DNA from 3 places in the Novosphingobium sp. G106 genome. Region 1 is predicted to be linked to each of the others. Evidence: riboswitches for the same ligand, from Rfam matches in the RefSeq annotation. Region 1 holds a riboswitch; each other region holds the start of a gene.
The links. A riboswitch is a leader RNA that binds a small molecule or an ion and turns the genes downstream of it on or off. The one in region 1 is predicted to bind cobalamin.
Positions count from the first base shown of each region.

Region 2: another riboswitch for cobalamin. It lies ahead of KRR38_RS32640 (cobalamin biosynthesis protein CobG); the one in region 1 lies ahead of KRR38_RS07190 (CbtB-domain containing protein).
Region 3: another riboswitch for cobalamin. It lies ahead of KRR38_RS23445 (TonB-dependent receptor); the one in region 1 lies ahead of KRR38_RS07190 (CbtB-domain containing protein).

Region 1 is NZ_JAHOOZ010000001.1:1,511,148-1,515,016, forward strand. It holds gene KRR38_RS07180 (TonB-dependent siderophore receptor) at 1-483, opposite strand, end outside; cobalamin riboswitch at 661-919, opposite strand; gene KRR38_RS07185 (histidine phosphatase family protein) at 987-1,550, opposite strand; cobalamin riboswitch at 1,586-1,714, shown strand; gene KRR38_RS07190 (CbtB-domain containing protein) at 1,748-1,972, shown strand; gene KRR38_RS07195 (CbtA family protein) at 1,989-2,732, shown strand; gene KRR38_RS07200 (hypothetical protein) at 2,850-3,047, shown strand; gene KRR38_RS07205 (hypothetical protein) at 3,106-3,495, opposite strand; gene KRR38_RS07210 (alpha/beta hydrolase) at 3,590-3,869, shown strand, end outside.
Region 2 is NZ_JAHOOZ010000003.1:116,426-120,294, forward strand. It holds one part of gene KRR38_RS32620 (IS3 family transposase) at 1-240, shown strand, start outside; gene KRR38_RS32625 (hypothetical protein) at 797-1,066, shown strand; gene KRR38_RS32630 (hypothetical protein) at 1,192-1,404, shown strand; gene KRR38_RS32635 (DUF3606 domain-containing protein) at 1,512-1,694, shown strand; cobalamin riboswitch at 2,058-2,295, shown strand; gene KRR38_RS32640 (cobalamin biosynthesis protein CobG) at 2,540-3,667, shown strand; gene KRR38_RS32645 (precorrin-8X methylmutase) at 3,667-3,869, shown strand, end outside.
Region 3 is NZ_JAHOOZ010000001.1:4,857,817-4,861,685, reverse strand. It holds gene KRR38_RS23455 (phytanoyl-CoA dioxygenase family protein) at 1-571, opposite strand, end outside; gene KRR38_RS23450 (cytochrome P450) at 623-1,840, opposite strand; cobalamin riboswitch at 2,021-2,256, shown strand; gene KRR38_RS23445 (TonB-dependent receptor) at 2,442-3,869, shown strand, end outside.

The sequences.
Region 1 (3,869 bases):
GTAGAGTACCGAAGCCGGGCCGCTCAGCACTTCGATCCGGTCGGCCATCCAGGGGTCGGTCGGGAAAGTGATCGTGCCCGCCACCGGGAAAAGTCGGACGCCGTCGATCAGTTGCAGCACCGAACCCTGCCCGGCAAAGCCGCGCGCGGAAAGCGCGGTGCCACCGTTGCCCGGATTGGCAACGCTGACGATGCCCGGCGCGCGCGTCACCGCATCCTGGATGCTGAGATCGCCGCGCGCGCGCAGCGTCTCGCCGTCGACGATGGCGATTGAGGCCGGCGTCTCGAGCACCGAGAGGCCCAGCCGGCTGCCGGTGGACTGCGTGGTATCGAGCGCGGCCGTGCGCTGGCCGACGACGAGGATGCTGTCCGCGTCGCGATCCGCAGTATCGGCCGCGTCGTCGGCATGGGCCATCGCGGGTGCAATGCCGGCCAGAGTGCAAGCCAAAGCAATGCGGGAAATGCTGGAAAACGTATTCTTCATTCGGAGTTACCCCATCGGCGTCAGTCGACGTCGGGCGGGGGCGTGCCGTTCGCGAACGGTCGGCACGCGCAGCGGCCGGACGCCTGGGCGACCGTCGCACGTCTCCGATGCGGCCCCTGCCGCTCGTTCGTCGCTCAGACGGAGTACACCGTGCCGCGGCCATCCCCTGGACCAAGGCAAGAGCGACCAGACGCCGGCAGGTCTCCTGGCTCGCGGGTCATAGCTTGATGCACGGCCTTCCCAGGCCTCGCAGGAGTTAGCGTCCGGCCCAGTGGCTGGCGGCTCGGGGCTGTCTGCCCGGCCGCACATGTACATCGCGCTCGCCGCTTACAGTTGCAGGGACAGCCTCGGATTCGGAGGACAGGATTGCGCCTGCCGCCCTCACCGCGTTCCCATTTTAAGCCTCTTGCGAGGCACCGGCGCGATCATTGCCCACCGCGGTCGAACCGCTGCATGGACGGCGGCTGGTTAGACAGGTGCGGCGATCTGCGCAAGCCGTTTGGCTATCCGGCGGTCAGGCCCTGCAACCGCCAGCGGCGATTGAACGAGAGCGAAGTCTCGGAAAGCGGCGCGATATCGATGTTGAGCGTGGTCTCGAGCGGGCATCCCAGCGCATGGGCGATTGCCGCGCGGATCACCGCGGGATGGGTGATTGCCAGCACCGTGGCCTCGGTTTCGGCGATCCGGTCGAGCCACGGCCCGACCCGCGCTGCGACTGCCACAAGTGTTTCGCCGCGAGGAGCGCCAGATGCAGGCTCGGCCAGCCAGAGCGCTAGTCCGGTCGGATCGGAGCCTTGCAGTTCGATGAGGCTGTGGCCCGTCCAGTCGCCGTGGTCGCTATCGGCGAGAATCGTTTCGACCTCAGCCGCGACGCCCATCAACGAGGCCGTTTCGCGCGCTGCAGGGTCGGGCGCGACGAAGGCGATTGCCGGCACAGGACCGCCCAGAACCCGCGCAGCGGCCAAGCGTCGCCCTCCCTCGTCGAGCGGCTCGTCACGGCGCGGAAATGCCGCCGTCCGGCTCGCGGCGGTCGCGCCGCAGCATAGCAGTCTGAGGCGCGTGGCCAGGAAACACCTCCGCGGGAGATTGACGCCGCGGCTCGTTCGCTCCTATTCGGGAGGAAGCGAACCGGGGCAAAGAAGCCGGTGCAATTCCGGCACGGTCGCGCCACTGTTATCGACGATGCCTCCGGCAGTCGAGAGTCAGACCTTTCCCCGGATCATGTTCAACGACGGGCCGCGCTAGCCCGAGCGGAGTGATACCGATGGCGACTGCCGCCTATTTCGACGACACTTTCGTGCCCGTGGCCGGCACGACGACGATTCCGGTCGAGGAAATCCTGCCCTGGGCGGTGTTCGGCCTGCTGATCGCGACGATCTTCCTCTATTTCGTCAGCACCGAGCAAGGCGCCTTCTCCCTATTCGACGGCATGTACGTCCACGAATTCGTGCACGACGGCCGCCACCTGCTGGGCTTCCCCTGCCACTAACGGCGGAAGGCCTGACATGACCAAGGACCTGCTGTGGCGGGGCATGCTCGTTGGCGTGCTCGCGGCGTTGCTCTCCACCCTGTTCGCACGGACTTTCGCCGAGCCGCATGTGGACCGAGCCATCGCCTTCGAAGCGATGCACGCGGCCCATGATCCCGGGCATCATGCCGACGAAGGTCCTGAACTGGTCAGCCGCGATACCCAGAAGGGGGCCGGATTGCTGACGGCGATGGCACTTTATGGCGCTGCGGTCGGCGGCATCTTCGCGCTGGTCTTCGCCTACGGCTATGGCCGCTGGGCGCTGATCGGACCGCGCAGCTTCGCGCTACTGCTGGCGGCCGGAGCATTCCTGCTCATCGTCATCGTGCCCGCGCTCAAGTATCCGCCGACACCGCCCGCGGTCGGACAGCATGAAACGGTAGGCCTGCGCACTGCCGCCTATTTCGGCCTGATCGCACTTTCGATTGCCATGGCCGTGCTGGCGATGAAGATCAGACGCGTTGCCTGGGAGTACATGGATCCTTTCAACGCATCGCTGTGCGGAGCAGCGGCCTTCATCGTCGGCATTGCCTTGAGCCAACTGGCACTCCCCGTGATCGACGAGGTTCCCGCCGATTTCCCGGCCTCGCTCCTTTGGGCGTTTCGGATCGCATCGCTGGGCACTCAAGCCGTGCTTTGGGCCGCGATCGGCCTAGGCTTCGGAGCCCTGGCCGATCGGATCATTCGCGCGCAGTCGCACGGATCCCCGACAAAATCATAGCATTTAGTCCCCGTTACCTTTTTCGGATGGGGCTTTCACAGGCTAAGATCGCCGGTTAATCTTCTGGATCGAAAAAGCCTGTAAAAGCACCAGTTACATTCTGACGGGGGAATGGTCATGTCACTGCTCAAGGCGATCCTGCTGGGGGCCATCCTGACATTTGTCGTGTCCGGCACGATTTGGGCCGGCCAGTCGACTGGGGGCTTCCTCAACATTCACGAGTTCGCGGTTCAGGGCCACTACGTGGCCTGGTCCTGGCCGCTGTTCATCGCCGGAACGGGGCTGAGCTGGGGCATCATGCTGATGATGAAATAGCGCCGCCTGCGCCCGGAAGGCGCTGTTAGGGCGCGGATGACATCGAATCGCTGGCTCGTTAGACAGTCGCGGGCACCGGCTCCGGCAAAAGCTCGGGTTCAGTGCCAACGGCAACCGGTTCCTCGAGCCCTTCGGCTTCGGCGCGAAGCAGCTGCCAGTACCCGAGGATCGCCGCCGCCGAAAAGGTCACTACGCTCGCGAAGAACAGAATATCGTTCAGCACGGCAATCTCCTTGTCGGCCAGGCATGCACTTCGGAAAGAAGCTGCTTGGTTAAGACCCCGCCATGCCATGGAATCCGGAGCTCCATTTTTTGCTGCCCCGCGAAAATTTTCCTTGGTTAAGCGCCTGCTGCCGCCACGTTCCGATTTCACCGCCGATCCCGACGGCAGACACTCTCTATCGCAACCAAATTCATTCCGGCGCAGCAGGCCGTCCTTGCGACGCAATTCTATTGTCTATTAAAATGGTTGAATTATGTAGAGACCTGTCGGGACGTATTCCGAGTCGACCGGCCAGCCTGTCCTCTCAGGAGTTACGACCATGGCCTACCATGTTGAAAACACGCGAAAGCATGACGATCAGGAGCCCCTGATCCTGCTCATTCCCGGACTCAACGATAGCGGTCCGGACCATTGGCAGACCCACTGGGAACGCAAACGCGCCAATGTTCACCGCGTCGAGCTGGGCATGTGGGACGACCCGCACCGCAATACCTGGGTCAACAAGCTCAACCTCGCGATCCATCGTGCCGACCGGCCGGTCGTGCTCGTCGCGCATAGCCTGGGCTGCATGACCGTAGCCTGGTGGGCCGAATACGAAC
Region 2 (3,869 bases), on a different contig from region 1:
CAGGGCAAGATCGAGCGCTGGCACCAGACCCTGAAGAACCGCATCCTGCTGGAGAACTACTTCCTGCCCGGCGACCTCGAGGCCCAGATCGAGGCCTTCGTCGAGCACTACAACCACCAGCGTTACCACGAGAGCCTGAACAACGTGACGCCCGCCGATGCCTACTGCGGCAGGGCGCCGGCCATCATCCAACAGCGCGAAAGGATCAAGCGACAGACCATCGAACATCGGCGCTTGTAGCACCGCAAGCTCGCCGCCTAACATCAATCCCCAGACGAGGCCCGCACTCCGCTAATCTACGCCGCGATCTGCGCCAAATGTTCTGACGACGGACAGCCGGCTCTGCGTAGGTCGCTCAACGATCTACAAAAAGCTGGAGAGGAGCGAGGATCTGCACCAACGTGCCATCGCCCCAGCGCAAGGAGACTCTCTCCACTCAAAACTCGCTGAGGTCTAAAGCTCAGCGCTGGCGCCGGCAATCGAGTTTTCCTCAATCAGACATCAGTTATTCGCACTTGCAGCATATTTCGCTGAAGCTCACAACCGAGACGCCTTACAGGCATCCTCTCCCAAAACTGTCAGGGCCTGATCGGCAACGATCGGGCCCCTTTTTCCAGCCCCTCCAAAGTTATAGGGCTCTCATCCGTGGGTGTAGTACCTTGGCAACAGTCGGGTTCAGCCTTTGTGCGAGGAGTCCGTCTAGGGCCGGGTGAGCGAGGAGAGGATGCCAGAGCATGCCCGGCCCGCTAGTAGATAAAAGTACCCATTCCATCGCTTCTAGCGAAAGGAGGGACACATGGGAGAGCGCTTTATGCGCGAACGCGAAGCGCCGGCCTCGTTTGTCCAGATCACAGAATCGGTAGCCGACATCGACGAACTGCCCGAGCATTGGTTTATGGCAGGGGCCCGACGCTGCGATCTACATGGACACAGTTGGATCAAACTGACGACCATCACCGACGAGCGGGTGGCGATGGCAGGGGTAAAGCATCGTCGTATCCACCACGTCCAAGCCAGCCCCTACTCGCAGTCGGGATGTCACGATCGTCGGCACGGCCGCCAGTAGCCGCACCAGAAAGACTTTTTGGCGATCGAAAATTAATGCGATGCTTGCAGGCTTCGGGCTTGGCACGCCGCTTATCCCCTGCAGAGTTGATTGAATATGCGCGCTAATCAAAACCTGTCCGTGCGATGATCGACGCAACCCTTCTGACCAATGAGCAGCTCCTAGCTTTTGACCAGGACATGTTAGGACTCGCCAAGGAAGGCGTGGAGAACATGACGCAGCTTTCGATCGAAACCTGGGCTGAGGTTTTGCGTGAACTCGTCATCCGCGGCCTCGTCGAACTTCGAAGCGGGTCCTATGATGACCTGGGAAGCGCCGATATCAGACGGCTAAAATGAATCCCCTCTGACAGAAAAACCTTTGCCGACGCGCGGGCATCTCGACGCACCCTCAGTCCCGGGGAACCGCGCGACTGGGCGGGTGTTGAGGTCGTAAGGAGATGACCATGGTCAGCGACACAACCAAACCGGGACGCGATCGTCAGTTCGTGGCGGGAGGAGAGGGGCACGAGCTTCGTCATTTCACCGAGAAGCTCGGGCTCTTGGTCACGCAGGCCCAAGAGCTTATCGACCGCGTTGGCAACAGCCGCGAGGCGCGCAACGCCGCCGCGCAGCTTCTGAAAGGGTGATTCATGCCGGTGTCCCAACTCAGCGCCATCGAGCGGATTTCGCGAGTAATCGCGGCCCAACGTCTCAGCATAAACGCCGACGGATATAATCCCTCGGTTTCCCTCGAAGTCGATGACGAATGGCGCAACTATCGTGATGATGCGGTTGCCGTGCTCAAGCACCCAATTGCTAGCGGAGCACCGTGCTCCCGCGGAGATCCTCGGCGTCGATCCGTCTGAAGGACAGCTCAGCTTTGCCCGCTCTTCCTTTGTCGCAAATGCGCACTGCCCTCCCTCGCAAACGCCCGCTGAAGAGAATTCAGCGATGAGTTGCGAAGGTCGGCGTAAGCCTATAGGGGATATCCAGTCGGTTCGCATAAGCGAGCCGAACTAGATCGCGCCGGTGTCCCGTAAGGGACTTAATAGGGAACGCGGTGCGGGTGGTCTTGCCACCTCAATCCGAGGCTGTCCCTGCAACTGTAAGCGGCGAGCGTGAGGCATATCGCTTCCTCTGAGACGGGGAGGCAGCCACTGGGCCGGACCATCGTCCGTTGCCTGGGAAGGCCATGCAGCACGCTTTGACCCGCGAGCCAGGAGACCTGCCAGCGTCTGGTCGCTCTTGCCCTGGCCCAGGGGATGGCCGAGGCACGGTGTACTCCGTCCGGGCGACGAACCTTTGCGGCTGGGCTGCATCGGTGCGTGACGAGCGGCGCTTCTTGCACCCCCGCCGTTGCGCATCGGCCGACTGGACATCGGCAAGCCCATCCATCGTTGCTCGGTGTGAACGGAGTGGGCTTGAATTTGATATCGCAATGTTTGCCACCCGGCGCACGGAATCCGGCCGACCGCCTGCTGGAGGGACGTGCGTGAACCATCGCATCCGCGGCTGGTGCCCGGACGCCTGGCGTCCGATGGCAGCGGGCGACGGCCTGCTCGTTCGCATAAAGCCGCGCCTCGGCCGCATGGGCCCAGATCAGGTCCGGGGCCTGTGCGATGCCTCCGCGCGTTTCGGCAACGGCCTGATCGACCTGACCAATCGCGCCAATCTGCAAATTCGGGGGGTGATCGACGACAAATGGCATGTCGTGGTCGACGCGCTGATCGCACTCGACCTGGTCGATCCGGCCGCCGATCTCGAGACGCGGCGCAACATTCTCGTCGCGCCCGATTGGCAGGCTGCCGACCATAACGCGCGGTTGGCAGAGGCCTTGGCCTCACGCCTTTCCGCCCTGCCGACGCTGCCCTCGAAGGTCGGCTTCGCGATCGATGCCGGAAACGCCCCGATGCTGACAGACGCGCCGGCGGACTTCAGGATCGAGCGGAGCGGAGACGGCACCCTGCTGCTGCGCGCGGACGGGCGAGCGGGCGGCACACCGGTGGCGCCCGACACGGCCGTGGACGCACTCATCGCGCTGGCGCACTGGTTCGTCGAGACCGGCGGATCCGAGACCGGACGGGTCGCGCGTCACGCCGCGCCGCTGCCGGCCTGGGCGCGGGCTGATCTGCGTCCGGCCACTCCCCGCGCGCCGCCCCTTCCCGGCCCTCATCCGCTCGGTCACGTCTGGGGAGTGCCGTTCGGCAGTATGGAGGCGTCGGCGCTGCGCGACTTGGCCGAGCGGAGCGGTGCCTCTGCGCTGCGCCTCACGCCCTGGCGCAGGCTGCTGCTCGAAGAGGCTCGGCCGGTTCGTGTCGAGGGCTTCGTCGACGCGCCCGGCCATCCGGCGATGCGCGCCGCGGCCTGTCCCGGTGCGCCCGCATGTCCCCAGGCGACGGTGGAAACCCGCGCTCTTTCGCTGCGACTTGCTTCCCTGGTCACGGGCCGGCTGCATCTGTCGGGCTGCGCCAAGGGATGCGCGCATCCCGGCATGGCCGACGTCACCGTGACCGGACGCGGCGGCCGGTTCGACCTGGCCTTCGCCGCCCGCCCCGCAGATCCACCGACGCGCTCCGGGCTTACCGCCACCGAACTGCTCGCCGCTTTCGGAGCCGCTTGATGCCCCACGTCTATGAAACCGATGGCCAGGCCATCTACCGCCAGTCCTTTGCCACGATCCGTGCCGAAGCCGAACTCTCCCGCTTCACGTCCGACGAGGAACGCGTGGCGGTCCGCATGATCCACGCCGCGGGCATGGTCGAGCTCGCCGCGCATATCCGCTTCTCGCCGACTTTCGCGACAGTCGCCGCAAAGGCTCTGGC
Region 3 (3,869 bases), 3.3 Mb from region 1:
CGATCGCCTCGCGCGGGATCGCGTTGCCCGGCAGCGAAGTGTCGTGCAGGCTGCCGCGGTGATGCGTGCCCGGCGCCACCGCGAAGCTGCCACGGTCCATCGCCACGTCGCGCACCGGCATCCAGCAGATCGTGAACAGCATGCCCTCGTTGTAGAACCCGTCCTGGTGACGGCCGGCGAAGATATCCTGCCCTTCCTCAACTGGCCCCGTCGGCAGGCCCGAACGGTGCGCGGCGATGGGTATCCACACGGGATCGTCGGCAAAGATGTCGCGCATGACCTCGTTGAGCAGCGGCTGCTTGACTACCTCGTGCCAGACAGTCGTACCGATCGCGTCGCAAGGGCGCCAGGTATCGGTCTTCTTGCCGGTCCAGACCGGCGCCTCGATCGCGGGATCGATCAGCCCCTCGGCGGTCAGCGCCTCGCGGTACTTTTCGCGGCCCCAGGCCATCAGTTCGGGATCGATCACCCCGCGCAGGAAGACCACGCCGTCATCGAGATAGCGCTGGCGCAGCGCTTGCGGATTCCCGATCAGATTGGTGCTGTCGGTGAGCTCGGCGACGTCGATCATGTCCTCTCCACGATGCTTTCGACAGACATGTAGCAAACGCTTGGTTTATATTCAATCGGGCAGATCGAATGCGATCGGCAGGCCGCGCAGCCCCCAGGTGCCGGGGAACGGCCGGTAGCCCTCAGGCCCGGGCGAGCGCGGATTGACCAAGCGCTGCGCGATCAGGTGCAGACCTTCGTGGATCTGCGCGCGGGCGATGTACTGGCCAAGGCAGATATGCGCGCCGAGGCCGAAACCGATATGCGGGCTCTTCTGCTCGCGCTCCGGATCGAAGCTGTCGGCACGGTCGGCATAGCGCTGATCGTGCGTCGCGATGCTCAGCGGGAACCAGACGATCGCGTCCTTCTCCAGCACTATGTCGCGGTATGCGATGTCCTCGTTGAGCACGCGCTGGTTCGAAGTGGTGGAACCGTAGCGAAAGCTCTCCTCGACGACGCTGCGCGCAAAGGCATGATCTTCGGCGCAGCGGCGATAGACTTCGGGCCGGTCGATCAGCAGCCGCATCGTCAAGGTCAGCATGTTCTTCGAGGTGTCGTAGCCCGCGACGAAGAGGAAGATCAGGATATCGCCGAGCTCGCGGTCGGTTAGGCCACCGTCAGCCGTGGTGCGGAGCAGCAGGTCGAGCAGGTCCGGCTCCTCGCCGTCACGCGGATTGGCCCGGCGCTGGGCGATAAGGTCGTCGGTGAAGCGCTCCATCGTGACGACGCCTTCCTGCATCGCCGGCAGCCAGCGCTTGTCCATCGACGTGGAAAGCCCGATGGCCTCCATCGCCGAACGCAGCCCCGGGATCACCGAAGGCGAGGCGCCGATCAGCCGGCACATCACGGTAATCGGGAAATAGGAAGCGAACTCCTCGAAATCGAAGGCGCGCCGGGGTGCCCATTCATCGAGCAGTTCGTTGATCGTCTGCTGCATCAGCGGACGATGCTGGTTCGCCTGGCGCGGGGTGAACGACGGCGCCAGCACGTCGCGCACGCGCTTGTGCGTCGCCCCTTCCATCGAGAGCATGTGCCGCTGCCGGAAATCACCCCAGGGCGTGCCCTTGGCGTCCATGATCGCGACGATATCGTCATACATCATCCGCATCCGCCCTTCCTGGGCGAACAGGTCGCGCATCGCCTTGTAGTCGGTGACGACATAGCCCAGCGTCCAACGTGCCAGCCAGGGATGCTGCGCCCGTGCGCGATCGAAATGCGGGAAGGGATCGACGGCGAAGGCGTCCTCCTCCATCGTCAGATAGGGCAGATCGAGCTCGGCGCCCTTCAGCATCACAGTCCCTCTCTCTGTTTTGCCCAGAAGGATGCGGCAGGCATGTCGGGAGGTAAAGCGCCCGGACATTGCCACGGCGGCAGTGGCTCTGCTCTCCCGGAGAGCAACGCCGAAGCTGCCGGGGATTGGCATAGGCGCCCATTGCGCCTAAGCCGCGCCCCGGCCAGCCGGTTTTCCCAAGGCCGAAAAGATCGCGCCGGTGCCCCGCAAGGGGCTTAATCCGGGAACACGGTAGGCGGGATTTACCCGCCAAAGCCGAGGCTGTCCCTGCAACTGTAAGCGGATAGCGCGATGCACAGGGCTCCTTGGAGGAAGGAGCCGCCACTGGGCCGAGCCGAAACGGCAGCGCCTGGGAAGGTCGTGCATCGTGCCGTAACCCGCAAGCCAGGAGACCGGCCGGCGCACTGGTCGCTCTTGCCTTGGCCCAGGGATTGGCCACGGCACGGTATCTCCGTCTGAGCGACGAACCAAGCGGCGGGGTCCGCTTCGGTGCGTTGGTCGCGGGCATGAAAGCGCCAGTCCGCAGCCGACACGTCGGCCGATGGCGATTGCGCCCCGGCAGTCCCCCGCCACGCTCGCGCATACAGGGGGGCCAAAGCCCATGATGAAGACCAAGTATCTCTCGCTGCTCGCACTGAGCGCGGCCACGCCCGCATTCGCGGCGACCAATCCCGACCAGTCGGCCACCAACGAAGCCGGCGAGACCATCGTCGTCACTGCCTCGCGCTCGGGCGAAGGCATCCCGATCGACAAGCTCGGCGCCTCGGTCACGGTGCTCGACGACGCCGCGATCGACGCCCGCCAGACGCGCGTCGTTTCCGACGTGCTGCGCGACGTACCCGGCGTCGCGGTCAGCCGTGCAATCGGCGGTCTCACCCAGGTCCGCCTGCGCGGCAGTGAGGCCAACCACACGCTGATGCTGATCGACGGGATCGAGGCATCCGATCCGTTCAACGGCGAATTCGACCTCAACGGCATGATCGCCGATCCCGCCGTGCGCATCGAAGTGCTGCGCGGCCAGCAAAGCTCGCTCTACGGCTCGGACGCGATCGGCGGCGTGATCCATTACATCACGCTGACCGGCAGGGAAGCGCCCGGTTTCACCGCCCGCGCAGAGGGCGGCACCTTCGGCACCTTCGACGGCGCGGCGCGCTACGCCGGCGCGAACGACACGCTCGATTACGTCGTCTCGGGCGGCTATTACCGCACCGATGGCACGCCCGTCGCGCGGAACGGCAAGCGGGACGTCGGTTCGGAAACGGCCGGCATCAACACCAAGCTGACCTGGTCGCCGGCGCCGAACTTCAAGCTGACCGGCGTCGCCCGCTACAGCTGGACCGACTACGACATCGACCTGCCCGACGATAATCCGGCCAGCCCGCTGTTCGGCTTCATCATCGACAGCCCGGGCGTGCGTGCGACCAAGTCGAGCATCTACGCGCTGCTCCGCGCCGAACTCACCGCGCTCGACGGGCGCTGGACCAATGCGTTGTCGGGCCAGTACGTCGACGTCACGCGCAAGGGCTATACCGGCCCGGTGCGCGACACCGGCAGCAACGGCCGGCGCTACAAGGGATCCTATGAATCGAGCCTGCGCTTCGGCGATGAAGGCGTCGTCCACAAGCTGACCGCCGCGCTCGATGCAGAGCGCGAGGAATTCCAGAACAACACGCCGTCGACAGGCTCGCCTTTCGACCCGTTCACGGGCCGGCGCAGCACCACCAACATCGGCCTCGTCGGCCAGTACGAGCTGACCGTCAACGACACGGCCTCGCTCGGCGCCTCGATCCGCCAGGACTGGAACAACCGCTTCGCCGACACGACGACCTGGCGCGTGCAAGGAAGCTATGCCTTCCCCACCGGCACGCGGGTCCACGCGGCCTATGGCACCGGGATCAAGAACCCCGGCTATTTCGAGCTCTTCGGTTTCGTCAATGGCCAATATATTGGCAACCCCAACCTCAAGCCCGAGAAGTCGGAGGGCTGGGAAGCCGGGATCGAGCAGAAGCTGGGCGACGTGGCGACGCTC